Regions from separate parts of the Streptomyces sp. NPDC003247 genome, predicted to be linked through region 1. Evidence: riboswitches for the same ligand, from Rfam matches in the RefSeq annotation. Region 1 holds a riboswitch; each other region holds the start of a gene.
The links. Region 1 has a riboswitch for cobalamin ahead of ACFYWQ_RS08755 (ribonucleoside-diphosphate reductase subunit alpha). Riboswitches for the same ligand answer to the same signal wherever they lie in the genome.

Region 2: linked by a shared signal. The riboswitch ahead of ACFYWQ_RS40085 (cobalamin biosynthesis protein) and the one ahead of ACFYWQ_RS08755 (ribonucleoside-diphosphate reductase subunit alpha) in region 1 are both predicted to bind cobalamin.
Region 3: linked by a shared signal. The riboswitch ahead of ACFYWQ_RS16080 (energy-coupling factor ABC transporter permease) and the one ahead of ACFYWQ_RS08755 (ribonucleoside-diphosphate reductase subunit alpha) in region 1 are both predicted to bind cobalamin.

The regions. Positions count from the first base shown of each region.
Region 1 is NZ_JBIAPF010000002.1:850,042-859,263, reverse strand. Features, by position in the region: gene ACFYWQ_RS08795 (glycoside hydrolase family 3 protein) at 1-80, opposite strand, end outside; gene ACFYWQ_RS08790 (carbohydrate ABC transporter permease) at 88-924, opposite strand; gene ACFYWQ_RS08785 (carbohydrate ABC transporter permease) at 921-1,910, opposite strand; gene ACFYWQ_RS08780 (extracellular solute-binding protein) at 1,989-3,269, opposite strand; gene ACFYWQ_RS08775 (GntR family transcriptional regulator) at 3,691-4,455, shown strand; gene ACFYWQ_RS08770 (DUF3311 domain-containing protein) at 4,623-4,889, shown strand; gene mctP (monocarboxylate uptake permease MctP) at 4,886-6,514, shown strand; gene ACFYWQ_RS08760 (GNAT family N-acetyltransferase) at 6,603-7,109, shown strand; cobalamin riboswitch at 7,150-7,299, shown strand; gene ACFYWQ_RS08755 (ribonucleoside-diphosphate reductase subunit alpha) at 7,423-9,222, shown strand, end outside.
Region 2 is NZ_JBIAPF010000019.1:98,020-107,241, forward strand. Features, by position in the region: gene cobN (cobaltochelatase subunit CobN) at 1-3,405, opposite strand, end outside; gene ACFYWQ_RS40080 (cobyric acid synthase) at 3,402-4,910, opposite strand; gene ACFYWQ_RS40085 (cobalamin biosynthesis protein) at 4,907-5,851, opposite strand; cobalamin riboswitch at 5,951-6,071, opposite strand; gene ACFYWQ_RS40090 (hypothetical protein) at 6,313-6,534, opposite strand; gene ACFYWQ_RS40095 (anion permease) at 6,570-7,811, opposite strand; gene ACFYWQ_RS40100 (class II aldolase/adducin family protein) at 7,960-8,652, shown strand; gene ACFYWQ_RS40105 (alpha/beta hydrolase family protein) at 8,854-9,222, shown strand, end outside.
Region 3 is NZ_JBIAPF010000004.1:552,701-561,922, reverse strand. Features, by position in the region: gene ACFYWQ_RS16115 (ABC transporter permease) at 1-585, shown strand, start outside; gene ACFYWQ_RS16110 (ABC transporter permease subunit) at 582-1,385, shown strand; gene ACFYWQ_RS16105 (ABC transporter ATP-binding protein) at 1,382-2,932, shown strand; gene ACFYWQ_RS16100 (amidohydrolase) at 3,406-4,605, opposite strand; gene ACFYWQ_RS16095 (energy-coupling factor ABC transporter ATP-binding protein) at 4,693-5,547, opposite strand; gene cbiQ (cobalt ECF transporter T component CbiQ) at 5,544-6,293, opposite strand; gene ACFYWQ_RS16085 (energy-coupling factor ABC transporter substrate-binding protein) at 6,299-6,742, opposite strand; gene ACFYWQ_RS16080 (energy-coupling factor ABC transporter permease) at 6,739-7,446, opposite strand; cobalamin riboswitch at 7,476-7,659, opposite strand; gene ACFYWQ_RS16075 (PP2C family protein-serine/threonine phosphatase) at 7,854-8,996, opposite strand; gene ACFYWQ_RS16070 (MarR family transcriptional regulator) at 9,190-9,222, shown strand, end outside.

The sequences.
Region 1 (9,222 bases):
GTGGTGCCGGGGAAGCCGGGCTGGAGGACGGTCAGGGCGTCCCGGGTGAGCGTGTCGGTGCCGCTGGCGATGGTCGTCATCGGGGCGTCATCCCTTCACCGCGCCCGCGGTGAGACCCGCGGCCATCTTGCGCTGGACGAGGAGGAACAGGGCGACGATCGGGACGGCCATCATGGTGGCGCCCGCCATCATCGGGGCGTACTCGGTGCCGTGCTTGGTGGTGAAGTTGCCGAGCCAGACGGTCGCGGTCTGGTTCTTCTGGCTGAGCAGCATCAGGGCGTAGAGGTACTCGTTCCAGGCCTGGATGAAGGCGTAGACCGAGGTGGCGACCATGCCGGGGGCCAGGAGCGGGAAGACGACGCGGACGAAGGCGCCGGTGCGGGTGCAGCCGTCGACCATCGCGGCCTCCTCCAGTTCCTTGGGGATGTTGACGATGAAGCCGCGCAGGGTCCACACCGTGAACGGGAGGATGAAGGTCAGATAGGTGATGATCAGGCCGGACAGCTTGTCGTACTGGTCCAGGTCGTTCAGGAGCAGGAAGACCGGGATGATCATGGCGACCAGCGGGACCATCTGCACGGCCAGGATGCCCACGATCACGATCTTGCGGCCGCGGAAGGCGAACCGGGAGATGGCGAGGGCGGCCAGCATGCCGACGGCGACGCCGATCGCGACGACCGTCAGCGAGACGGCCAGGCTGCGCCCGACCGGGCCCCAGAAGTCGGCGATGTCGAGCGCGCGGCCGAAGTTGGAGAAGGTCCCGCCGGTCGGCAGCAGGCTCGGCTCGGGGTCGATGGCGTCCTTCGCCGGTTTGAACGCCGTGTTGAGCATCCAGTAGACGGGGAAGCCGGCGACGGCGAAGACCAGGAGACCGAGGAGGTTCCAGCCGAGCTTCGACCGCCCCGGAGCGGACACCGTACTCATTCGACCTCTCCGATCTTCAGCATCTGGCGCATGTAGACGGCGACCACCCCGAGCAGGAGCAGCACGGTGATCAGGGCGATCGCCGAGCCCTGCCCGTAGTCGTTGACGACGAAGGCGCGGTCGTAGGAGTACGTCGTCAGCAGCTGGAACTCGGGCTCCGGGTGGCCGTTGCGCATCACGAAGACCTGCGGGAAGACGCCCATGTCCCAGATGACCGACAGGGTCGTGAGCATCACGACGACCGGTTTGAGGATGGGCAGGGTGACGTACCGGAAGACGCCCCAGGCGCCGGCGCCGTCGAGGCGGGCGGCCTCCTCCAGCTCGGCCGGGACCTGGGTGAGGCCGGCGCTGAGGGTGATCACCACGAAGGGCACCGCGCCCCAGATCACCAGCAGCATGATGACGGCGAGGCCCTGCGGTCCGCTCGCGAACCAGTTGTGGCCGATCAGCTCGACCCCGGGGAGCCTGCTCAGGACCGCGTTGAGGATGCCGTAGTCGGAGTCGAAGAGCCATTTGAAGACGGTGGTGGCGACGATGACCGGCATCCCCCAACTGGCCACCAGGGCGATGTTGACCAGGGTCTTCACCCAGCCGGAGACCCGCTGGAGGAGCAGCGCGATCAGCATGCCGAGGACCATCGTGAGGAGCACGCAGCCGGCGGCGAAGACGATCGTGCGCAGGACGACCTGCCAGAACTCGCCGTCGCCCAGCACGCCCGAGAAGTTGTCGAAGCCGACGGACTCGGCGGGCTGGAAGCCCCAGAGCTGGGACTGGCCGAACTTCTGGAAGGACAGGGTGACCAGGCGGACCAGCGGATAGCCCATCACCAGCGCGAGGACCAGCAGACAGGGCGCGAGCAGCAGCCAGGGGGTGCCGGCGCCGGCCGCGCCCCGCCGTCCCGGTGGCTTTCCCGCGGCGGCCCGTGGTGGGGGTGAGGGCCGCGTCGGCGGCACCTTGGCAGGGGTGGTCGTGTCTGCGGCACTCATCCGCGCGCTCCTCAGCGGTCCCTCGGTCGTCCGGGAAGCAGGGCCCCGACCCTGGGGGGTCGGGGCCCTGCTCTCAGGTCACTTGGTGTTGATGACCTTGTCGATCGCGGCGTCCGCCTCCTTCGCGGCCTCCTCGACCGTCTTCTTGCCGGTGCCGATGTTCTGGAGCATGGTCTGGAGCACCTGGGCCTTCTCGACCTGGCCCCAGCCGGGGGCCATCGGGACGAACCAGTTGGACTCGGCGGCGGTGGCCGGCACGACCGTCTCGGGGTCGTTCTTCAGGGTCGCGAGGTCGGTCTTGTTGTTGGGCAGGTTGCCCTTGGCCATCAGACCCTTCTGGCCGGAGGGGCCGGTGAAGGCGTTGATCCATTCGGCGGCGAGGTCCTGCGCGTCCGACTTCACCGGCACGGCCAGGTCGGAGCCGCCCAGGAAGACCGGGAGGTTCTTGCCGGACGGGCCGGGCAGCACGAAGTTCTCGACGTTGTCCTTGAGCTTGCCCGTCTTGTCGTTCTCCGGGGCCGCGGCGGTGGCGCCCTCCCAGGCGGGGGCGAAGATCATGCCGGACTTGCCCTGGCCGTAGACGATGTAGCGGTCGGACTCGTCCTTGGTCTTGTCGCCGTGCATGTAGGTGTCGACGATCTTCTTGAACTCGTTGAGGCCCTTGAGGGACTCCGGCGAGGAGAGGTTGGCCTTCCACTGGCCGCCCGACTCGGTCGCGATGGAGCCGCCGGCGTCGTAGACGAAGGACATGGCCGCGTACCAGTCGCGGGTGGGCTGGTACCAGGCGCTGAAGCTGTCGCCCTCCTTCTTCTGGACCTTGTCCAGGGCGGCGGTCAGCTCGGCGTAGGTGGTCGGGGCGGTCTTCACGCCCGCGGCGGCGAAGAGGTCCTTGCGCCAGTTGCCGACGCGGCCGCCGGCGTAGTAGGGGACGCCGTAGGTCTTGTCCTCGTAGGTCACCGAGGTCTTGAGGCCGTCCAGCCAGGCGGAGGAGTTGTCGAACTGCGAGGCGTCGAGGGGGGCGAAGGCGCCCTTGACCATGTAGCCGAGCATCTCGGTGTTGCCCATCTCGACGACGTCGGGGGCCTTGTCGGTGGCGAGGACCGCGTCGAGCTTGGCGTTCTTGTCCGGCCAGCCGTAGTACTCGTGGTCGATCTTGAGGCCGGGGTGCTTCTTCTGCACCGCCGCGTCGGCGGCCTTCACCAGCTCGGGCCAGTTGTTCTGGGCGTCGACGGTGAGCCAGACCGTCAGCTCCTTAGCCTCGGCACCCTTGTCCGAGCCCCCCTTGTCGCTGTCCCCGCACGCCGCGATGGAGACCATCATGCCCGCGATACCGATCGCGGCTATCAGCTTGCGCTTCACGCCATCCTCCTCAGGGATGCCACAAACCCCCCTGCCTCCCCGCCGCGGTCGAGCGTCAACGCGTACCGTCCGTGGGGCCAGGACCTGGACCAATGGTGTAGACCAGTACGGGGAGCTTGGCTCAGACCAATAGGGCTGTCAAGGGTGCTTCACAGGCGCCGAGTCGTCCGTTACGCGACCGCGATATGCAGGGACTTTTCAATTTCCGGGGCGCCCGCCGAAGGCCCTCGCGCGGAACGGACCACCGCCCTACGACGGCGTGCTGGACTAGACCAAGACGGGTCCCGCGGGTATACAGAGGGGATCACGGAGCGTGCGAGGTCACCCGCACCGGTCACCCCGCCCACGAACCCGTGCCACGATGTGAGCCGCGGCCGATGGGATGTCGGCCGTTCGGCATCCGGAGCCGGGAAGGCAGGCCATGAGCACCGACGTCAGCAGTGCGGAGAACGAGGGTGGGGCTACCGTCCGTACCGCGCGCGTGCCCAAGTACTACCGCCTGAAGAAGCACCTGCTCGACATGACGGAGACCCAGTCGCCCGGCACCCCCGTGCCGCCCGAGCGGACCCTCGCGGCCGAGTTCGACACCTCGCGCACGACCGTGCGCCAGGCCCTCCAGGAACTGGTGGTCGAAGGCCGGCTGGAGCGCATCCAGGGCAAGGGCACGTTCGTCGCCAAGCCCAAGGTCTCCCAGGCGCTGCAACTGACCTCGTACACCGAGGACATGCGCGCCCAGGGCCTCGAACCCACCTCCCAGCTCCTGGACATCGGCTACATCACGGCCGACGACCGGCTGGCCGGGCTCCTCGACATCACCGCCGGCGGACGCGTGCTGCGCATCGAACGGCTGCGCATGGCCAACGGCGAGCCCATGGCGATCGAGACGACGCACCTGTCGGCCAAGCGCTTCCCCGCCCTGCGCAGGTCGCTGGTCAAGTACACGTCCCTCTACACCGCCCTCGCCGAGGTCTACGACGTCCACCTCGCGGAGGCCGAGGAGACCATCGAGACCTCCCTGGCCACCCCGCGCGAGGCGGGCCTGCTCGGCACCGACGTGGGCCTGCCGATGCTGATGCTGTCCCGGCACTCCCTGGACAAGGCGGGCAAGCCGGTGGAGTGGGTGCGGTCCGTCTACCGGGGGGACCGCTACAAGTTCGTGGCCCGGCTGAAGCGCCCGCAGGAGTAGGCGGCCACCGCGGCCGAGCTCCCACCGAGCTCCCGCCCCCCCGGTTCGGGTGGAGCGGGCAGGAGCGGAGGTCCCGATATCCGGACGAGGTCTTCCGCTGACCTTTATCCGTCCCCTACATTTCGCGTGCGTTGCACGCGCGATCAACGAGGGGATGGAGTCGCCCGATGCCGGAAGCACCACACGTCTCAAGAGGTCCGGTGGTGACGCCCGTACGCGTCGTCATCGCCCTCTGCCTGTTCGCGCCTTTCGTGGCGATGCTCTGGGTCGGCTCGTACGCGAAGGTGGAGCCGACGCTGATCGGCATCCCCTTCTTCTACTGGTACCAGATGGCCTGGGTGCTGATCTCCACCGTGCTCACGATGATCGCGTACCGGCTGTGGCAGCGTGACCAGCGCGCCCGCAAGGCCTCGGACGGGGGTGCGTCCCGATGAACAACGAGGTCAACGGCGTCGCACTCACCGTCTTCGTCCTCTTCTTCCTGGCCGTGACCGTCATGGGCTTCCTCGCGGCCCGCTGGCGCAGGGCCGAGAACGAGCACAGCCTCGACGAATGGGGCCTGGGCGGCCGGTCGTTCGGCACCTGGATCACCTGGTTCCTGCTCGGTGGCGACCTGTACACGGCCTACACGTTCGTGGCGGTCCCGGCGGCGATCTACGCGGCCGGCGCGTCCGGCTTCTTCGCGGTCCCGTACACGATCCTCGTCTACCCGCTGATCTTCACCTTCCTGCCCCGCCTCTGGTCGGTCTCGCACAAGCACGGGTACGTCACCACCTCGGACTTCGTGCGCGGCCGGTTCGGGTCCAAGGGCCTGTCGCTGGCCGTGGCCGTCACCGGCATCCTCGCGACCATGCCGTACATCGCGCTCCAGCTCGTCGGCATCCAGGCCGTGCTGGACGTGATGGGGGTCGGCGGCGGCGAGAACACCAACTGGTTCGTCAAGGACCTGCCGCTGCTGCTCGCCTTCGGCGTGCTGGCCGCGTACACCTACTCGTCGGGGCTGCGCGCGCCCGCCCTGATCGCGTTCGTGAAGGACACGCTGATCTACATCGTGATCGCGGTGGCGATCATCTACATCCCGATCAAGCTGGGCGGGTTCGACGACGTCTTCGCCAAGGCGGGTGACGCGTTCGCGCAGACCAACCCGGCGACGGGCAAGCCGCGGGGCGCGCTGGCGCCGGCCGAGGCGGGTCAGTGGACGTACGCCACGCTGGCCCTGGGCTCCGCGCTGGCGCTCTTCATGTACCCGCACTCGATCACCGCGACGCTGTCCTCCAAGAGCCGTGACGTGATCCGCCGCAACACCACGATCCTGCCGCTGTACTCCCTCATGCTCGGCCTGCTGGCCCTGCTGGGCTTCATGGCGATCGCGGCCGGCGTCAAGGTCACCAACGGGCAGCTGGCCATCCCGCAGCTGTTCGAGGACATGTTCCCGGACTGGTTCGCGGGCGTGGCCTTCGCCGCGATCGGCATCGGCGCGCTGGTCCCGGCGGCGATCATGTCCATCGCGGCCGCGAACCTGTTCACCCGCAACATCTACAAGGACTTCATCAAGCCGGACGCGACGCCCAAGGAGGAGACCCGCGTCTCCAAGCTGGTCTCGCTGCTGGTGAAGGTGGGCGCCCTGGCGTTCGTCCTGACGATGGACAAGACGGTCGCCATCAACTTCCAGCTCCTCGGCGGCATCTGGATCCTCCAGACCTTCCCGGCCCTGGTCGGCGGCCTGTTCACCCGCTGGTTCCACCGCTGGGCGCTGCTCGCGGGCTGGGCCGTCGGCATGCTCTACGGCACGCTCGCCGCCTACGGCGTGGCCTCCCCCACCCAGAAGCACTTCGGCGGGTCGGCGAAGGAGATCCCCGGCATCGGCGAGATCGGGTATATCGGTCTGACGGCGTTCGTGCTGAACGTGGTGGTGACGGTGGTCCTCACCTTCGTGCTGAAGGCGCTGAAGGCCCCGGAGGGCGTCGACGAGACGAGCCCGGAGGACTACACGGCGGACGCCGGCGACCCGGGCGTCCAGGTGGAGCTGCCGCCGGCGACCGCCGGAACGTCCCACTAGCCGGAACGTCGCACGCGGCAAGGCTCTCGGTGGGCCGGCGGAGAAATCCGGCGGCCCACCGTCGTGTGCGTGGGGCACACTGCGCGCCATGGACATAAGGATCCGGGAAGCGGAACCCTCCGAACACGCCGGCCTCGGCGACCTGACCGCCCGCGCCTATCTCGACGACGGCCTCCTCGACTACGGCGAGGGCGACGCGTACCTGCCCGTGCTGAAGGACGTGGCCGCGCGGGCGGCCGCCGCCACCGTCCTCGTGGCCGTGGCGGGCGACCTGCTCCTGGGCGGGGTCACCTTCGTACCGGGCCCCGGGCCCGTCGCCGACATCGCCCGGCCCGGCGAGGCCGAGATCCGCGCGCTGGCGGTCGCGCGCGAGCAGCGCGGCCGGGGCGCCGGCGAGGCCCTCGTGCGGGCCTGTGTGGAGCGTGCGCGGACCACGCGGGGCTGCACGGCCGTCGTGCTGTCGAGCCAGCGGGCCATGCACACCGCCCACCGGCTCTACGAGCGGCTGGGCTTCGTCCGCACACCCGAGCGGGACTGGAATCCCGTGCCGCACCTGGACGACATCACTCTCCTGACCTACCGGTTGACGCTCTGAGATCACCGGCAACACAACATCTGGGGGTGGCGTGACGGGCGAGCACAAGATGTATGCTCGTGCTCGCTGTCGCCGCAGGGGAATCCGGTGTGAATCCGGAACTGTCCCGCAACGGTGTACTCGTGTGCGCGCCTACCCATGTGCGCACACCCGTCCAGTCCGAGGACCTGCCGACAGTGCGCCCGGCCGTCCGGCTCGGGTGCCTTGACGTCCGGGCCTCGTGGAGTGGGCCGGTGGACGCGACGCCGTGCGCGCTCGTGTGCTGCCCCCTGCCCTCCGCCAGGCCCCTTGCCGAGCGAGGGAGAGCCCCCACGTGACCATCGCGCCAGCCGATCCGGCTTCAGCCACCCCGCAGGACACCGACGGCCCCGGTACCGCCCTGCTGCGGACCCTGACCGAGCTGACCGCCGACCTGCCCGACGGCGACCCGGGCCGGGTCGCCGCCGCCGCCCTGCGGGGCCGCTCCGCGCGGGCGGACGAGACGGAACTGCGCGAGCTGGCCACGGAGGCGGCCGCCGGCCTCATCTCCGAGGACCCCGCCTACTCCCGGCTGGCCGCCCGTCTGCTCACCCTCGGCATCCGCGCCGAGGCCGCCTCCCAGGGCGTGACCTCCTTCACCGGGTCCGTCGCCGTGGGACACCGGGAGGGGCTGATCGCCGACCGGACGGCCGCGTTCGTCACGCTGCACGGCGCGCGGCTCGACGCGCTGGTCGACCCGCACGCCGACGACCGCTTCGGGTACTTCGGCCTGCGCACCCTGCACAGCCGCTACCTCCTGCGCCACCCGATCACCCGCAAGGTCGTCGAGACGCCCCAGCACTTCCTGCTGCGCGTCGCCGCCGGACTCGCCGAGGACGACACCGCGCGGGCCGTGGACGAAGTCGCCGCGCTCTACGGGCTCATGAGCCGCCTCGACTACCTCCCCTCCTCCCCGACGCTCTTCAACTCCGGCACCCGGCACCCCCAGATGTCGTCGTGCTACCTCCTCGACTCCCCCAAGGACGAGCTGGACTCGATCTACGACCGCTACCACCAGGTCGCCCGCCTCTCCAAGCACGCCGGCGGCATCGGGCTGTCGTACTCCCGGATCCGCTCCCGCGGCTCCCTCATCCGCGGCACCAACGGGCACTCCAACGGCATCGTCCCGTTCCTGAAGACCCTCGACGCCTCCGTCGCCGCCGTGAACCAGGGCGGCCGGCGCAAGGGCGCGGCCGCGGTCTACCTGGAGACCTGGCACGCGGACATCGAGGAGTTCCTGGAGCTGCGCGACAACACCGGTGAGGACGCCCGCCGTACGCACAACCTGAACCTCGCGCACTGGATCCCCGACGAGTTCATGCGCCGGGTGAACGCCGACGCGCAGTGGTCCCTCTTCTCCCCCTCCGACGTGCCCGAGCTGGTCGACCTGTGGGGCGAGGAGTTCGACGCGGCCTACCGCGGGGCCGAGGCGGCGGGCCTGGCGCGGAGGACGATCCCGGCGCGCGAGCTGTACGGCCGGATGATGCGCACCCTCGCGCAGACCGGCAACGGCTGGATGACCTTCAAGGACGCCGCCAACCGCACCGCCAACCAGACCGCGACGCCGGGCCACGTCGTGCACTCCTCCAACCTCTGCACGGAGATCCTGGAGGTCACCGACGACGGGGAGACGGCGGTCTGCAACCTGGGATCGGTGAACCTCGGCGCCTTCGTCGACGGCGACGGCATCGACTGGCAGCGGCTGGACGACACCGTCCGCACCGCCGTCACCTTCCTCGACCGCGTCGTCGACATCAACTTCTACCCGACCGAGCAGGCGGGCCGCTCCAACGCCCGGTGGCGCCCGGTCGGCCTCGGCGCGATGGGCCTCCAGGACGTCTTCTTCAAGCTGCGCCTGCCCTTCGACTCCCCCGAGGCCAAGGCCCTCTCCACCCGGATCGCCGAGCGCGTCATGCTCGCCGCGTACGAGGCCTCCGCCGACCTCGCCGAGCGCAACGGCCCGCTGCCGGCCTGGGAGAAGACCCGCACCGCCCGGGGCGTCCTGCACCCGGACCACTACGGCGTCGAGTTCACCTGGCCGGACCGCTGGGCGGCCCTGCGCGAGCGCATCGCCGGCACCGGTCTGCGCAACTCC
Region 2 (9,222 bases), on a different contig from region 1:
CAGGTAGTCCACCGTGGCGGCCATCTCGAAGGCCCCCTTGTAGCCATGCCTTCTCATCGCGCTCATCCAGCGCGGGTTGACCACCCGCGCCCGGAACACCCGGTGCGTCTCCTCGCCCAGTGTCCGGGTCTTGACCTGGTCAGGCGTGGCCGAGTCACCGACGTACGCCTCCGGTGAGGCGCCCGTCAGGTGCCGGACCATGGCGACCATGCCGCCGTGGTACTGGAAGTAGTCGTCGGCGTCGACCAGGTCGTGCTCGCGGGTGTCGACGTTCTTCGCCGCCACCGCGATCCGCCGGAACGCCGTCTCCATGTCCCCGCGCGCGGCCCGCCCGTCGAGTCCGCGCCCGTAGGCGTAGCCGCCCCACACCGCGTACACCTCGGCGAGGTCCGCGTCCGAGCGCCAGTTCCGGGCGTCGATCAGCGGCAGCAGACCGGCACCGTACGCGCCCGGCTTGGAGCCGAAGATCCGGGCGGTCGCCCGCCGCCGGTCGCCGTGCGCGGCCGCGTCCTCCTCGACGTGCGCCCGCACGTAGTTGGACTCGGCGGGCTCGTCCAGCCCGGCCACCGCCCGCACCGCGTCGTCGATCAGCCCGACGACGTGCGGGAAGGCGTCCCGGAAGAAACCGGAGATGCGGACCGTGACGTCGATGCGGGGCCGGCCGAGCTCCGCGAGCGGGACGACCTCGAACCCGGTCACCCGGCGCGAGGCGTCGTCCCACACCGGGCGGCAGCCCAGCAGCGCCAGGATCTCGGCGATGTCGTCGCCCTGCGTGCGCATCGCCGACGTGCCCCACACCGTCAGGCCGACGGACTTCGGGTACGCGCCGGTGTCCTGGAGGTACCGCTGGACGAGGGAGTCGGCGAGCGACTGCCCCACCTCCCAGCTGAGCCGCGAGGGAATGGCCTTGGGGTCGACGGAGTAGAAGTTCCGGCCGGTCGGAAGGACGTTGACCAGTCCGCGCGTCGGCGAGCCGGACGGGCCCGCCGGGACGTAACCGCCGTTCAGGGCGCGCAGGACGTTCCCGATCTCGTCGGTGGTGCGCGCCAGCCGCGGCACGACCTCGGCGCAGGCGAACTCCAGCACGGCGACGGCGTCCGGGAGCCGGACACCGATCACCTCACGGACCAGGCCCGGGACGGCCGCGGTGTCCCACCCGAGGGACTCCAGGCCCTCCGCGAGCCGCCGGCACAGCTGCTCCAGCAGGTCGATCGCGTCGGCGGCCGTGCGCGACGGGCCCGCCACCAGGTCCGTCAGCTCGACGGACACCTTCACCGGCGCCCCCGGCTCGGCGAGCAGCTCCTTCTCCACCAGCCCGAAGTGCGCGGCCAGCGCCGCCCGCAGGCCCGGCAGCGCGTTCGCCTGCCCGCCCCACACCTGCGCGGCCCGCAGCACCGCGAGCACCAGGTTCACGCGCGGCTCCCCGACCGGGCCGCCGCCCAGGACGTGCAGGCCGTCCCGGATCTGCACGTCCTTGATCTCGCACAGATAGCCGTCGATGTGCATGACGAACTCGTCGAAGTCGTCGTCGCCCGGCTGCTCGGCCACGTGCAGGTCGTGGTGGAGCTCGGCCGCCTTGACCAGCGTCCAGATCTGGGCGCGCACGGCCGGCGCCTTGACCGGGTCCAGGTCGGAGACGAGCGCGTACTCGTCGAGGAGCTGCTCCAGCTTGGCCAGGTCGCCGTAGGTGTCGGCGCGCGCCATGGGCGGCACCAGGTGGTCGACGACGGTGGCGTGCCCGCGCCGCTTGGCCTGGGTGCCCTCGCCGGGGTCGTTGACGATGAAGGGGTAGACCAGCGGGAGTTCACCGAGGACGGCGTCCGGGGCACAGCCGCCGCTGAGCCCGAGTCCCTTGCCCGGCAGCCACTCCAGCGTGCCGTGCTTGCCCATGTGGACGATCGCGTCGGCGCCGAAGCTGTTCTCCAGCCACCGGTAGGCGGCCAGGTAGTGGTGGGACGGCGGCATGTCGGGGTCGTGGTAGATCGCGATCGGGTTCTCGCCGAAGCCGCGCGGCGGCTGGATCACCACGACGACGTTCCCGAACCGGAGCGACGCGAGCACGATGTCGTCGCCGTCCACGTAGAGGGAACCCGGCGGCTCCCCCCACGCCTCCAGCATCGCCTCCCGCAGCTCCGGGTCGAGCTTGTCGAACCAGGCCCGGTAGTCGGCCAGCGGGACCCGGGCCGGCGCGGCGGCGAGCTGTTCCTCCGTCAGCCACTCCACGTCGTGCCCGCCGGCCTCGATGAGCCGGTGGATCAGCTCGTCGCCGCCGGACGGGTAGTCGGTCAGCGCGTACCCCGCGTCCCGCAGCGCGTCCAGGACCCGTACCGCCGACGCGGGCGTGTCGAGGCCGACCGCGTTGCCGACGCGGGAGTGCTTGGTCGGGTAGGCGGTGAAGACGAGCGCGATCCGTTTCTCGGCGTTCGGCTTGTGCCGCAGCCGGGCGTGGCGGACGGCGATCCCGGCGACCCGGGCCGCCCGCTCGGGGTCGGCGACGTACACCGGCACGTCGTCGGGCCCCTGCTCCTTGAAGGAGAACGGCACGGTGATCAGCCGCCCGTCGAACTCCGGGATGGCGACCTGCATCGCCGCGTCCATGGGGGACAGGGCGGCGTCGGACGCGTCCCAGGCGGCCCGGGAGGAGGTCAGGCAGAGCCCCTGGAGGACGGGCACGTCGAGGTCGGCCAGGGCGCCGATGTCCCAGGCCTCCTCGTCGCCGCCCGCCGACGCCTGCGAGGCGTGCGTGCCGCCGGCGGCGAGGACGGTGGCGACGAGCGCGTCGGCCCGGCCGAGGATCTCGTACAGCCCGGGGTCCGCGCCCCGCAGCGAACCGCAGTACACGGGCAGCGCGTTGGCGCCCCGCGCCTCGATCGCCTCGCACAGCGTGTCCACGAAGGCGGTGTTGCCGCTCAGCTCGTGGGCCCGGTAGAAGAGCACACCGACGGTCGGCCGGCCCGCGACGAGGTCCCGCTCCCCGCGCACCCCGAACTCGGGCATCTTCCGCGGCTCGTCGAACCCCTCGCCGGTCAGCAGCACGGTGTCCGACAGGAACCGCGCCAGTTCGGTCAGGTTGTCCGGCCCGCCCTCGACGAGGTACCTCAGGGCCTCCGCGACGACCCCGGTGGGCACCGACGACTCGGCCATCAGCTCGGCGTCGGGCACGCCCTCCCCGCCGAGCAGCACGGTCGGGATCCCGGACGCCCGCAGCGCGGCCAGCCCGTCCTCCCAGGCCCGCTTGCCGCCCAGCAGCCGTACGACGGCGATGTCGGCGCCCTCGACCAGCGCGGGCAGGTCCCGCTCGACGTCCACCCGGGTCGGGTTGCCGATCCGGTAGGAGGCGCCGGAGGCGGACCGGGCCGCCAGCAGATCGGTGTCGGCGGTCGACAACAACAACACTGTGCTCATGCGGGCGCTCCCGGTGGAATGAAAGGCAGTCCTTGCGGCGCGCCCGACTCGATGAGCCGCCGGAGCGCGTCGGTGTCCGCGTGCTGTTCGATCAGGTCGCCGAGCCGGTCGAGCTGCTCCTCGCGCAGCGCGGCGAACGAGGTGCCGGCGGCGGGCACGAAACGACGGCCCGCGGCGGCCGCCACCTCGCGCAGGAAGGCCCGCCGGAATCCGTCCGACTCCAGCGAACCGTGCCAGTGCGTGCCCCAGGTCTGCCCGACCCGGCAGCCGTCGAGGAAGGGCTCCCCGCCCAGGACCTCGGCGACCCCGTGGTGGATCTCGTAGCCCTCGACCGGCTCCCCGAGGGCTTCCCCGACGGGCCGGGTGAGGGTCTTCTCCCGGGCGAAGCGCACGCGCACGGGGAGGACGCCGAGCCCGTCCACCCGCCCCCTGCGGCTCTCGACCTCGTCGTCGATGCGCTCGCCGAGGAGCTGGAAGCCGCCGCAGATGCCGAGGACGGGCCGCTGTTCGGCCGCACGGCGGACCAGGGCGTCGGCCAGCCCCCGCTCCCGCAGCCACTCCAGCGCCCGCACGGTCCCCCGGGTGCCGGGGACGACCACGAGATCGGCGTCCGCCAGCTCCTCCGGCCGGTCCACGAACCGCACCACGACGCCCGGCTCGGCGGCCAGCGCGTCGACGTCGGTGAAGTTGGACATCAGCGGGACCGCGCAGACGGCGACCCGCAGCACGTCCTCCCCCACGGGAGGGGCGACGGCCGACTCCCGGACCGTGCCGCGCAGCGACACCCGCAGCCCGTCCTCCTCGTCGATGCCGAGCCCGTGGCGGAACGGCAGCACCCCGTACGTCCGCCGCCCGGTCAGCCCGTGCAGCATGTCCAGGCCCGGCTCCAGCAGCGAGACGTCGCCGCGGAACTTGTTGACGAGGAACCCGGCGACGAGCGCCTGGTCCTCGGGGGAGAGCAGGGCGACGGTCCCGAAGAACGAGGCGAAGACGCCGCCCCGGTCGATGTCGCCGACGACGAGCACGGGCAGCCCGGCGCCCCGCGCGATCCCCATGTTCACGATGTCCGTCCGCCGCAGGTTGATCTCGGCGGGAGAACCGGCCCCCTCACAGATCACCGCGTCATACGTGCCCCGCAACGTGTCGAGGCACTCCAGCACGGTGCCCAGCAGCTGCTGCTGCCGCCCCCCGTGGTACCCGCGGGCGCTCATCTCGCCGACCGGCTTCCCGAGCAGCACGACCTGGCTGCTCTGCTCGCCACCGGGCTTGAGCAGCACGGGGTTCATCAGCGCGGTCGGCTCCACCCGGCACGCCTGGGCCTGCATGGCCTGCGCGCGCCCGATCTCGGCGCCCTCCCGCGTCACGAACGAGTTCAGCGACATGTTCTGCGCCTTGAAGGGCGCGACCTTCACTCCCTGCCGCACCAGCCACCGGCAGATCCCGGCGGTGACGACGCTCTTGCCGGCGTCGGAGGTGGTGCCGGCGACGAGGAGACCCCCGCTCATGACGTACGCCCCTTCGCGACGAGGCGCGCGGCGACGGTGACGCCGAGCGCGAGGAGGCCGACACGGCGGGAGAGCCGCGCGGCACGTTCGATGTCCCGCGCGGCCACGGGCCGCCCGGCCGCCCCGTTGAGCACGGGCCGGTGCTCGACCCGGCCGCCGTAGGACAGGGTCCCGCCCAGCCGCACCCCGAGGGCGCCGGCGAAGGAGGCCTCCACCGGACCGGCGTTCGGGCTGGGGTGCTTGCGCGCGTCGGCCCGCCAGGCCCGTACGGCCCCGCGGGGGTCGTCCCCGGCGACGGCGGCGAGGACGGCCGTCAGCCGTGCCCCCGGCCAGCCGGCCAGGTCGTCCAGGCGCGCCGAGGCCCAGCCGTAGCGGCGGTGACGGGGCGACCGGTGGCCGACCATGGCGTCGAGGGTGTTGACGGCCCGGAAGCCGAGCAGCCCCGGCACACCGCCCACGGCGCCCCACAGCAGTGCCCCGACCACCGCGTCGGAGGTGTTCTCGGCGACGGACTCGACGACGGCGCGGGCGATCCCGTCCGCGTCCAGGGCCTGTGGATCCCGCCCGCACAGATGCGGCAGCCGGGCCCGCGCGCCCTCGACGTCCCCCGCCTCCAGGCACCGCCCGATGGTCCGGGCCTCGCGCACGAGGGAGGTCCCGCCGACGACGGCCCAGGTGGCGGTGGCGGTCAGGGCGGCGGAGGCGGCGGCCGACGACCGGACGGCGCGTGCGGCGCCGGCGCCCAGGGCCACGGCCCCGCCGACGCACACGGCGGTGTGCAGCGCGCCCCACCCGCGGTGGTCGTGCCACAGCACCCGCTCCACGCCGGCCGCGGCCCGCCCGAACACGGCGACCGGATGTCCCCGGCGCGGATCGCCGAGGAGCAGGTCCCCCAGGAGGCCGGCGGCGGCGCCGTACGCGTGAAAGCGATCGGCACCCATCGGCTCAGCCGGCCGCGGGGTCGGGCAACGACCGGGTGGATGACCTCGAACGGCAGCCGAGCATGGCGATATGTCCTCACTCAGGGTGTCCACGCCCTGGTTCGACGAGACCGGCGACGAGAGTTCCTGGCTCCCGGGGGTGTCTACCCCGGTGACAGTGGCGGGACCGCGCCGGACTCACACCGGCTTCCTCTTCCTGTCGCCGTACATGGCTCCGGCAGTCCACCACGGGCCCGGAACGGCCGTCAACTTGGTGTTGACCTGCACGGGGAGAGTGTGCAGAACCCCACACCGGCCGTCCGGGACGGCCGGTCGCGGACGTGCGTCCGCCCCGCCGGGACCGCCGGTGGGACGGCCGCCGACAGGGCGGAGGGAGGAGGGACGACAGAGGGAGGGGAGGGGGGCGGAGGAGGGGCGGGGACCCGTGGTGCGTGAAGGGCCGGAGACCCTCGGTGCGCGGCTCAGGCCACGATCAGCGAGATGCCGTACGCCACCGCGGCCGCGCACGCCGCGAAGCAGGCGTACGCCCCGGTGACCGCGAGCGCGGCCGTCCCGCCCTGCGCCGCGGCCCGCTCGCGCCGCGACAGGCCCATGATGCCGAGGGTGAACAGCGCCACCAGGGCCACCGTGACCACGAGGCTGACGCCGAAGACGGAGCCCAGAGCCGCCCAGTCGATCTTCATGATGCTTCTCTTCTCTGTGTGCCGGGTGGGCGGGCTCAGGCGGCGGGAGCCGTCGGCTCGGTGGCGATGGCCGGTGCGGCCGGCGACGGGACGGCGGCGACCGGCCCGTCCGGGACCGTGCCCGCCGGGGGCGGGGTGACGGCCGCGATCGCCGTGGTGACCACGCCGGCCGGCTCGTCGGTCCCGTTGACGTTCGACGCGTCCACGACCTCGCTGCGGGACCGCTTCCAGATCGCGGCGCTGGAGGCGACGAGGAAGACCGCGACGAGGCCCGTGCCCCAGGCGCCGAGGCCGGTGACGTACTCGGCGAGCGCGCCGACGACAGCCGCGGCCGGCAGGGTCAGGCCCCAGGCGATGAACATCCGGGTGGCCGTCGACCAGCGGACGACGCCGCCCTTGCGGCCCAGCCCCGCGCCCATCACCGCGCCGGAGACCGAGTGCGTGGTGGAGAGGGAGAAGCCGAGGTGGGAGGAGGCGAGGATGACGGTGGCCGCGCTGGTCTGGGCGGCGAAGCCCTGCTGCGGCTGGAGGTCGGTCAGGCCCTTGCCCATGGTGCGGATGATGCGCCAGCCACCCAGGTAGGTGCCGAGCGCGATGGCGAGGCCCGCGGAGAGGATGACCCACAGCGGCGGGTCGGAGTCGGGGGCGACGGCGCCGCCGGCGACCAGGGCGAGGGTGATGATGCCCATCGTCTTCTGCGCGTCGTTGGTGCCGTGGGCGAGGGAGACCAGGCCCGCCGAGGCGATCTGGCCGGCCCGGTAGCCCTTCTCGGCCGCCTTGCCGTCGGCCTTCCGGCCGAGCGTGTACGACAGGCGGGTGGCGAACATCGCGGCGACGCCCGCCACGATCGGGGCGGCGACCGCCGGGAGCAGCACCTTGGTGACGAGCACGTCGCCGTGGACCGCGCCGACGCCCGCCGAGGCGATGGTGGCGCCGATCAGACCGCCCATGAGGGCGTGCGAGGAACTGGAGGGGAGTCCGACCAGCCAGGTCAGGAGGTTCCAGAGGATCGCGCCGACCAGGGCGGCGAAGATGACCTCGGGACGGATGCCGGTCTCGTCGACGAGACCCTTGGAGATCGTGTTGGCGACCTCCACCGAGAGGAATGCGCCTACAAGGTTGAGCACGGCGGACATGGCCACCGCGACCTTGGGCTTGAGCGCGCCGGTCGAGATGGTCGTGGCCATCGCGTTGGCGGTGTCGTGGAAACCGTTCGTGAAATCGAACGCGAGTGCGGTTACCACCACAATCGCGAGGATCAGCGAGAAGTTTTCCATTTACCCAGGCAATCGTTCGAGGTCATTGGCTGGATGAAGGTAGGTAACCTGGGTGAACGGAAGGTGAACTGAGTCGGGCTTCGCGATGACTGTCTGCGGAGTCCCGGATTCCAGCCGCCCGGGCGCCGCCCCTGGCAGGATCATGGGCATGGCTGAACTGCGACGTGACCCCCGCCACGACACCGCCGGCACAGCGGGGACGGAGGAGACCCGGGCCTGGGCCGACCTGCTGGCGACGGCCCGCCGCACCGCCGCCGACGGGCTCGTCGTCGGCACCTCCGGCAACGTCTCGGTCCGCGTCGGCGACACCGTGCTCGTCACCCCCTCCGGCGTGCCCTACGACCGCCTCACCCCCGACGACATCACCGGCGTCCGCCTCGACGGCCGGCAGGTCCTCGGCACCCTGGTCCCCACCAGCGAACTGCCGATGCACCTCGCCGTCTACCGCACCACCGACGCCCGCGCCGTCGTCCACACCCACGCCGTGCACGCCACGGCCGTCTCCACCCTCGTGACCGAACTCCCGCCCGTCCACTACATGGTCTGCGCCCTCGGCGGCTCCGTCCGGGTCGCCCCCTACGCGACCTACGGCACCCAGGAACTGGCGGACAACATGCTCCGGGCCCTCGACGGCCGCACCGGCTGCCTCCTCCAGAACCACGGCACCCTCACCTACGGCGCCACCCTCGACCAGGCCTACGACCGCACCGCCCAGCTGGAGTGGATGTGCCGGCTGTGGCTCACCGCGTCGTCGGTGCCCGGCCTCACCCCGACCCTCCTGACACCGGACCAGCTGACGGCGGTGGCGGAGCGGCTGGGGGGCTACGGGCAGCGGGCCTGACGGGGCGGCCCGCGGCACGCCGTGCTCCTCCGCTCCGGCCCGTGGCGTGCCGCGCTTCGGCCCGTGGCGTGCAGTGCTCCGGCCCTTGGTACGCCCTGCTCCGGTCTTTGGTGCGCCGTGCTCCGGTCTTTGGTGCGCCGTGCTTCGTTCCGTCCCGCACCACCACTGGCCGGTCGGACGATCGGCCGGGACACTGGACGGGTGCGCACTGTCACCGCGACGGCCGCCGCCGTCACCGCAGCCCTGGCCGCCGGCGCCGCCAGTGTCGCCGCCGGCCGGTTCGCCAGCGACGCCGCGCTCAAGGCGCCGCCCGGCCGCCCCCTGCCCACCGAACCCCGGCTCACCGTGCACGGCACCGCCGCCGGCCAGATCGTGCTCACCCGCGACCTGGCCGCCCTGCGGCCCGGCACCTACGGCCTCGGCGGAAACGGCTCCCACGCCGTCGTCGGCCCGGTCCTGCCCACCGCGTCCCCCTCCGCCGACACCGTCGTCCGCCGCCTCGAACGCGTCACCCACGGCACACTGAGCCCCGGCGACGCGGTGTGGCTCACCCCCAACCTGCACGTCGGC
Region 3 (9,222 bases), on a different contig from region 1:
GCCCGCCACGAGGGCCGGCTCGTGGACCGCCTGATCAGCTCCGTGACGCTCGCCGTGTACGCCGTCCCCGAGTTCGCCCTCGGCGTGCTGCTGGTGACGGTCCTCGCCCTGAAGCTGGCCTGGCTGCCGCCGACCGCCGTCGGCTACGGCACCGACCTGCTCGGCCACCCCGCCGCGCTCGTCCTGCCCGTCCTCGTCCTGCTGGCCCGGCCGGTCTGCTCACTGAGCCGTCTGGTCCGCGCCGGCATGGTCGACGCCCTGGCCTCGCCGTACGCGGCGCACGCCCACCGCTACGGCGTCCCCGGCGCCCGCGTCCGCTACGCCCACGCCCTGCCCAACGCCCTCGCCCCGGCCGTCCAGCAGCTCGCCCGCACCGTGGACTGGCTGCTGTGCGGTGTCATCGTCGTGGAGGCCCTCTTCGTGATCCCGGGACTGGGCACCGTCCTGCTCGACGCCGTCGCCGAACGCGACGTGCCCGTCGTGCAGGGCCTCGCGGTGGTGTTCGGCGTGCTGACCGTCGTCCTGAACCTCGGGGCGGACCTGGTCGCGCACCGGCTGACGCCCCGAGCGGCGGTGGCCGCGTGATCCGGCGCCGCTTCCTGCCGGGCCTCGCCCTCGTCTGCGTGCCCCTCGGTCTGGCGCTCCTCGGGCCGCTGCTCGTCGGCGACCCCGGGCCGCGCGCCGCGTCCTTCGTCCTCGCCGACGGGCACCGGCTCGGCACCGACTTCGTGGGCCGTGACGTCCTGCACCAGGTGCTGCTCGGCGGACGCACCGTCGTCGTCACCGCGCTCGCCGCGACCGCCCTCGCCTACCTGGCCGCCGTTCCGGTCGGCCTCGCCGGCGCCCTCACCCGCGCACCCCGGCTGGAGGAACTGCTGATGCGGCCGCTGGACGTGCTGCTCGCCGTACCGTCGCTGCTGCTGATCCTCCTCGTGGCGTCCGCGTTCGAACCCGGAGCGGCCGGGCTCGCGCTGCTCGTCGCGCTGGTCAACGTGCCCGACGCGGCCCGCATCGTACGGGCGGCGGCCGGTGAGGCGGCCGCGCGCCCGGCGGTCGAGGCGCTGCGCATGCAGGGCGAGAGCGTCTGGCGGATCGGCGTCGGCTACGTCGCCCGCGCCGGCCTGCGCACCCTCGCCGCCGACGCCGGCATCCGGCTGACCGGTGTGCTGTACCTGGTGTCCACGGCGGCGTTCCTCGGGGTCGGCGTCGCACCGGACGCCGCCGACTGGGCGGTCATGGTCGACCGCAACCGCACCGGCCTGTGGGTGCAGCCCTGGGCCGTGGTGGTGCCCGCCCTGCTGATCGTCGCGCTGACGACCGGCACCAACCTGCTCTTCGACGCCGCGTCGGAGAGGACACCGAAGAAGGGGGGAGCCCGCCCGTGAGCCTCCGCACCGACCACCCGCTCGCCGAACTCCGCGACCTGCGGGTGGAGGTCGACGGCCGCGCGCTCGTCGACGGCGTGCGCCTGCGGGTGCTGCCCGGCAGGGTGACCGCCCTGGTCGGCGCCTCCGGCAGCGGCAAGACCACCACGGGCCTGGCGCTGCTGGGGGAGTTCCCGCCCGGCGCGCACGTCACCGGGGAGGTACGCCTGACCCGCGACGGCCCGGTCGGCCACGTGCCCCAGCACCCCGCGGCCGTCCTCAACCCCGCCCGCCGCGCCGGCGCGCTCCTCGACGACCTGGCCCGCCTCCGGGTACGCCACCTGCCGCGCGGGCAGCGCCGCCCGGCGGCCCGCGCGCTCGTCCTGCGCGCCCTCGCCGACGCCCAGCTCCCCGACGGGGAGGCGCTGGTGCGGCGGTACCCGCACCAGCTCTCCGGCGGTCAGCAGCAGCGCCTCGTCCTGGCCCAGGCTCTCCTGTTGGGGGCGCGCGTCATCGTCGCCGACGAACCCACCACCGGCCAGGACGCCCTGACCAAGAGCCGCGTCGTCGACCAGCTGGCGGCTCTCGCCGCCCGCGGCATCGCGGTCGTCCTGCTCAGCCACGACCTCGACGTGGTCCGCGCCCTCGCCGACGACGTCCTCGTCCTGCGGGCGGGCCGGGTCGTGGAGTCGGGCCCGTCCGAGCGGCTGTGGCTCGCCCCCCGCCACGCCTGGACCCGGGAGCTCCTCGACGCCCGGCGCCCGCCCGCCGGCGCCCGGCCCGCCCCGGACACCGGCCGGCCGCCCGCCCTGCGGGTGCGCGACCTCACCGCACGCCACCACGGCGCCGTGGCACTGCGCGCCCCGGAACTCACCCTCCACCCCGGCACCTCGCTGGCCGTCGTCGGCCGCTCGGGCAGCGGCAAGACCACCCTGGCCCGCTGCCTGGCCGGGCTCCACCGCGACCACGACGGCGAGATCCTCCTCGACGGCACCCCGCTGCCGCGCAGCCTGCGCCACCGCACCCGCGCCCAGCTCGCCGCCGTGCAGTACGTGTTCCAGGACGTGCGCGCCGCCTTCGACGAACACCGGCCCGTCCTGGACCAGGTCGCCCGCACCGCGGTACGCCTGCGCGGCACGGACCCGGCGGCCGCCCGGGAGGAGGCCCTGACCACCCTGACCCGTCTCGGCCTTCCGCCCGACCTGCCCCACCGCTGGCCGGCCCGGCTCTCCGGCGGCGAACTCCAGCGCGCGGCCCTCGCCCGGGCCCTGCTCGCCCGGCCCCGCGTCCTGATCTGCGACGAGATCACCTCCGGGCTCGACACCGTCACCCGGCGCGGCATCCTCGACGTCCTCGCCGGTCTGCTGCGCGAGCGCGAGGACCTGTCCCTCGTCCTCGTCACCCACGACCTGGACACCGCCCGCCTGGCCGACCACGTCGCCGTCCTGGACGCGGGCGAGCTGGTCGAACAGGGCCCCGCCCACCGCGTCCTGACCCACCCGCGCCACCCGTTCACCGTCTCCCTGACCCGCACGACGGCCCACCAGGAGACGGGCACACGGCCCTGACCAGCGGGACGTTCCCCGGGAGGGCCGGCGTACCGGGGGAGGGGCGGCGGACCGCGGGCGGGTGTGCGGGCGATCGCGGGCTTCTGACCTCCGGCCCGGGTCCCCGGCCTCCGGTCCCCCGGCTTCTGGTCCCCCGTTTCCCGCCCCGAGCCCTGGCCCTCCGGTTTCCGGCCCTGGCCCTCCGGTTTCCGGCCCTGGCCCTCCGGTTTCCGGCCCTGGCCCTCCGGTTTCCGGCCCTGGCCCTCCGGTTTCCGGCCCCGGCCCTCCGGCTTCCGGCCCCGGCCCCCCGGTTTCCGGCCCCGGCCCACCGGCTTCCGGCCCCGGACCACGGGCCCCGGACCACGGGCCCCGGACCCCCGACCCGGCGCCCCAGTGCCCAGAGGTCCGGGGCCGGGGTCCAGGGCCGGCCCGGGTCCCTGCACGGCGCGCCGCCCGGCGCCCGGCCGCACGAGCCGGTGTCGGGCGGTGCCCGCTCAGTGCTGGGCGGTGCCGGTGGTGGTCCCGTGGTCGTGCCCGCGCCACGCCTCGGCCCGTAGGTCCGCGTCGCACAGGACGTCCACCGCCGTGCAGGCCAGGGCCTCCGTGGCGGCCAGGAGGACGTGCCGGGCCCGGTCGGAGGCCGCGGCGGCGGCGAACTCGGGGGTGTGGTCGGAGCCGTCCTCGCCCATGATCGCGACGAAGGGGTGGATGGCCGGCACCCGCCCGCTGACGTTCCCGATGTCCGACGAGCCGAGGTACACCCCCGGCACGGGCGGCGTCACGGTGATGCCGGCCCGGCGCAGGTGCGCGGCGAACCGCCCCGACAGCGCCCCGCTGTCGCGGAAGTGCTCGTAGCGCACGGTGGCACGCTCGACGGCGCACGTGGTGCCGGTGGCGAGCGCCACGCCCTCGGCGGCGGACCGCACCCGCCCGGCGAGGTCGTCCAGGGCCTCCGTCGTGGCGGCGCGCAGCCCGAACAGCCCCTCGGCGTACTCGGGCACGATGTTGGTGGCCGTACCGCCGTGCGTGACGATGCCCTGGACGTGCGAGGCCTCGGGCAGCCGCCGGCCGAGCGCGGCCAGCACGTTGAACAGCTCGACCAGGGCCGCGAGCGCGTCGACGCCCTCCGTGGGGTTGCCCGTCGGGTGGGCGGCGCGGCCGTGGAAGCCGACCCGGTACTGCTCCTGGGCGGTCAGCGGCGCCCGGACCCAGTCGTACACCCCGGGGTGGAACATGAGCGCGGCGTCGACGTCGTCGAAGACGCCCGCCTCCACCTCCACCACCTTGCCCCCGCCGCCCTCCTCGGCCGGGCTGCCCACCGCCAGCACCGACCCGGCGTCCGGCCCCAGCACGGCGCGGGCGGCGATCGCCGCGCCCAGGCCGGCGGCGGCGATCAGGTTGTGCCCGCACGCGTGCCCGAGGCCGGGCAGGGCGTCGTACTCCAGCAGCAGTGCCACCGCGGGCCGCCCCCGGCCGTGGCGCGCGGTGAACGCGGTCGGCAGCCCCGCCACGTCCTGCCGCACCTCGAACCCGGCCCGGCGCAGCTCACCCGTCAGCAGCGCGCAGGCCCGCCGCTCGGCGAAGGCGTACTCCGGGTCGGCGTGCAGTGCCGACGCGACGCCCCAGAGGGCGTCCGCCCGCTCCGTCACCTCCTGGTGGACGCGGCGGTGGAGGGCGTCGGGATCGCGGTGCACACGGCCTCCCGGGCGTCGGCGGGGTGTCCTTCCGACCCACCGGGTTCCACCGGGCGGCGTGTCGACACCCCGGCGGACGGGCCCGCCTCAGCCGTCGGCCGGCAGGGGGGACGCGACGGCCGCCGCCAGGGCGGCCAGCTCCTCCGGGCTGCGCGGGCCGGCCTCGCCCTCGGCCAACGCGCCCTGCGCCCGCAGCAGTCGGGCCGCGGCGACGCCCCAGGGCAGCCGCAGCCCCGCCGCGCCGAGCAGGTCGGCGCGGGCCAGGGTCGGGGCGGCGGGTCCGGTGTGGACGCCGGAGGGGGTGAGGAGGGCCGCGTCGTCGGCCCAGCGCAGGGCCAGGTCGACGTCGTGGGTGGCCATCACGACCGTGGTGCCGGCGGCGCGCAGGGCGTCGAGCGTGGCCAGGAGGCGCTCCTGGCCGTCCGGGTCGAGTCCGGCGGTCGGCTCGTCGAGGACGAGCACACGCGGCCGCATCGCGACGGCGCCCGCGATCGCGGTCCGCTTGCGCTGCCCGTAGGAGAGCAGATGGGTGGGCCGGTCGGCGAGGGCGGTGATGTCCAGGGCGGCGAGCGCCTCCGCCACCCGGGCCCGTACCTCGGCGTCGGGCAGACCGAGGTTCAGCGGCCCGAACGACACGTCCTGCGCGACGGACGCGGCGAACAGCTGGTCGTCCGGGTCCTGCACCACCAGTTGGACGGTCGTCCGCAGCCCGGTCAGCCCCTTGCGGTCGTACACCACCGGCCGCCCGTCGACCGTCACCGTCCCGGCGCGCGGCCGCAGTCCGCCGCTGAGCAGCCGCATCAGGGTCGTCTTGCCGCTGCCGTTGCGGCCGAGCAGGGCGAGCGCGCGGCCCTCGCGGACCGCGAAGTCGAGGCCGTCGAGCACGGCCGGGCCGTCCTCGTACGCAAAGGAGACGCCCCGCAGGGCCACCGGCTCGCTCATGACAGGGGCCCTTCCAGGACGAGGGTGAGGGCGGCCACCGCTGCGAGGAGCGCGCAGCTCGCGGCCGTGAAGCGGACGGAGACGCGGGCCTCGGGCACCAGGACGCGCAGGGTGCCGTCGTAGCCGCGTCCGGCGAGCCCGGTCTGGAGCCGCGCCGCCCGGTCGAAGGCCCGCACGAAGGCGGTGGCGCCGAGCCCCGCCAGGGAGCGCCACTCGGCGGCCCGCGAGGTGTGCCCGAGCCGGGCCGCCTGGGCCTCCCGGATCCGCCGCACGGAGTCCAGCAGCAGGAAACTCATGCGGTACGTGACCAGGGCGACGTCCACGACCGGCGCGGGCACGCCGGCCCGCACCAGCCGCGGCAGCAGGTCGGACACCGGGGTGGTGAACGCGAACAGCAGCACGCCGAGGGAGGCTGCCGAGGTGCGCAGCATCAGCTCCCCGGCCCGCGCGGGCCCGCCGTCGGCCAGGCCCACGAAGGCGCCGGGCCCGCCCACCCGCACCAGCAGGGGCAGGGCACCGGTGACGCAGAAGCCCAGCGGCACCCGGTAGGCGCGCCACAGCCGGCGGGCCGGCACCCCCGCCGGGCCCAGCAGCAGGGCGAGCGCCGTCACCAGCACCAGGGCCGCGCCCGGCCAGGGCGGCAGGGAGATCGCGAGCAGGGTCAGCCCGAGTCCGAGTACGGCCTTGTCCACGGGGTGGCGGCGGCGCCAGCGGCTGCTGTGCGCCGCCGCGTCGATCGGCAGCACGAGGGTCAGGCCCGTCCGCGCGCGGACTCTCCGGCGCCACCGGGGGCGCCGTCCGCGGGCGCGGTCGCCTCCGCACGCCCCGAGCCGTCCGCGCCGTCGTCCGGGACCGTCCGGTGCGCGGCCCCCGGGGCGTCCGCCAGGGCCCTCGCCCGCTGTTCGCCCTGCCGCCGGCCCCGGCGCAGGCCGAAGTAGTAGGCGAGGACGCCCGCGCCCAGGGCGGCCTGGACGGCGAACAGCGCCGACTCGATCTCACCGGACGGCGGCTCGTACAGCGGGGAGAACCACGGTTCGTAGTCCGGTTCGATCTCGGTGATCGCCGTCTCCGCCTCGGCGTCGGAGCCCGCGAACGGCTCCTTCTTGCCGTCGCCCAGGCCCAGGGCCAGCGGCAGCACCGCGAGGGCGACCACCACGAGCAGCAGCAGGGCGTTGATCCTCGTGTTGCGGCTCACCGGGCCACCGCCTCCGTCCCGGTCGGCTGCGCCGTCCGCCGCCCGGTGACGAGCACGCCGAGCCGGGTCAGTTCGCCCTTGCTGGACTGCACCAGAAGGCGCATCACGAGGACGGTGAGCAGGCCCTCGCTCACCGCGAGCGGGATCTGCGTGACGGCGAAGACGGAGCCGAACGTGCCGAGCGCGCCCAGGAACCCGCTGCCCGGGTCGGGGAACGCCAGCGCCAGCTGCACGCTGGTGACGCAGTACGTCGACAGGTCGGCGACGAACGCGCCGGAGAACACCGTGACCATCAGCGGCACGCCGAACCGCCGCAGCAGCCGGTACGTGCCGTAACCGGCCCAGGGCCCGGCGATCGCCATCGAGAAGGCGTTGGCGCCGAGCGTGGTCAGCCCGCCGTGCGCGAGCAGCAGCGCCTGGAAGAGCAGGGTGATGGTGCCCAGCACCGTCATGACCGGCGGCCGGAAGAGGATCGCGCCCAGGCCGGTCCCGGTGGGATGCGAGCAACTGCCGGTCACCGAGGGCAGCTTGAGAGCGGACAGGACGAACGTGAAGGCGCCGGAGGCGCCGAGGAGGAGCGTGCTCTCCGGGTGCTCGCGCACCTCACGGCTCAGGGCGCGGACTCCGTGGACGACGAACGGCGCCGACGCGACGCCCCAGGCGACCGCGTGCGCCGGAGGAAGGAAACCCTCGGCTATGTGCATGGCTCAGCAGACCCTCTCCAGCACCTCGTGGATGGTTGACGCGCCTTGGCCGGTCTCCTGGCTGACGGGTACCACCGCCCGTGCTCCGCCTTCCCGGGTCCGAGGACCCAGTGGCTGCCCGCGAGGGCCGGAGCCGGACTTCCCGATCACAGTGGCGAGGGCCGCACCGGCATCACACCGGATTTCCCGTTCACCAAGGCGTGGTGACAGTAGTGCGCGGAACGGGGCGGTGACAAGCGGCAACGGGGGCGCGCGAACGGCGGGCGGCGGCTCACGCCCCGGCGCACAGCCGCCCAGGACACGCCGCCCGAACAGCCGCGCGCCTCCCGGCCCGAGTCCGCCGCGCACGGCGTCCGCCGCCAGCCGACGCGCCCCACGGGCCCACCGCCCCCCGCCGCTCCCCCGGATCAGCGCCCCCGCCAGTCCAGGCAGACCACCAGGGCGTCGTCCTCCGGGGTGCGTTCGCCGCGGTGGCGGGTCAGTTCGCGCAGGACGGCGTGCGGTACCTCGGCCGCGGGCAGCAGGCGGGTGGCCTGGATCGCCCGGGCGAGGGGGGCGTCGCCGTACGTCTCTCCGCCGGGGGAGGCGACCGCGTGCACGCCGTCGCTGACGAAGACGAGGCGGTCACCGGGCTCGGCGTGCACCTCCTGCTCCACGTAGTCGGTCTCCTCGAACATGCCGAGCGGCAACTGGGCGTCGAGGGGGATCCGTTCCACCCGGCCGTCGCGCAGCCTCAGCATCCGCGGGGAGCCGGCGTCCACCACCCGGGCGCGTCCCGTCGTGAGGTCGAGGTCGAGCATGAGGACGGACAGGTAGCTGCGGCCCCGGTAGTGGGCGTGCACGGCCTGGTCGGCGAGCGCCGCCTGGTCGGCCAGGGACAGCCCGGCCCGCCGGGCGTTGCGCAGCGCGGTGATGGCCAGGCCGGTCAGCAGGGACGCCTCCGTGCCCTCGCCCATGCCGTTGGTGACGTACAGCATCAGGCGGTCGGCCGTCACCGACCAGTCGTAGTTGTCGCCGAAGACCGCGTAGGCGGGCTCCAGTTGCGCGCCCAGATCGAACTCGGGGCGGCTGCACGACCGGCCCGGGAGCAGGTGCCACTGCATCTCGGCCGCCAGGGTGAGCCGGTCCTTGCGTCTCGCCTGGACATAGAGGTCGGTGTCCCGGTCGGCCACGACCAGCTCGTGCCCGAGCGCCCGGGCGATCTCCGCGAGTTCGGCCGGCACGTCGCCGGCCGGCTCCGGCAGGGTCACGGTCAGCACGCCGAGCCGGTCGCCGCGCACGGAGACCGGCAGGTGCACCCGCACCCGCCCGTCCCCGACGGATTCCACGAACGGCTCCTGCGCGCCGAACGCCCGGCCGGCCGGGCCGTCGTGCACCGACACCGGCTCCGCCGTGTGCGGCAGCTCGGACACCGGTTGCAGCACGGTCAGGCCGTAGTCGGCGAGGTACAGCTCGACGGAGTCCGCCGCGTACTGGCGGAGCAGTACGCCGCGGACCGCGTCGAGCACCTCGTGGGGTGCGGCCGCCCGCAGCGCGCGCTCGGCGGTCACCAGTGCGTTCACGGTGGTCACTACATCAACCTTTCGTCGAATCCTCTGCGGCCCCGTGCGCGCACGGGGCCCTCGGTGCGGCCGTCGCGCCCGCCGTGCCCTCGTACCCCCTCCGGGCGTACGGCGGGATTCGTCGACGGGGTCCGCCGACGCGGTCCCTAGTACGCTGGCGGTCGACCCAGTGCCTGCGAGAGTGTGGACCGTGACTGCCTTCCGCCATCGCCCG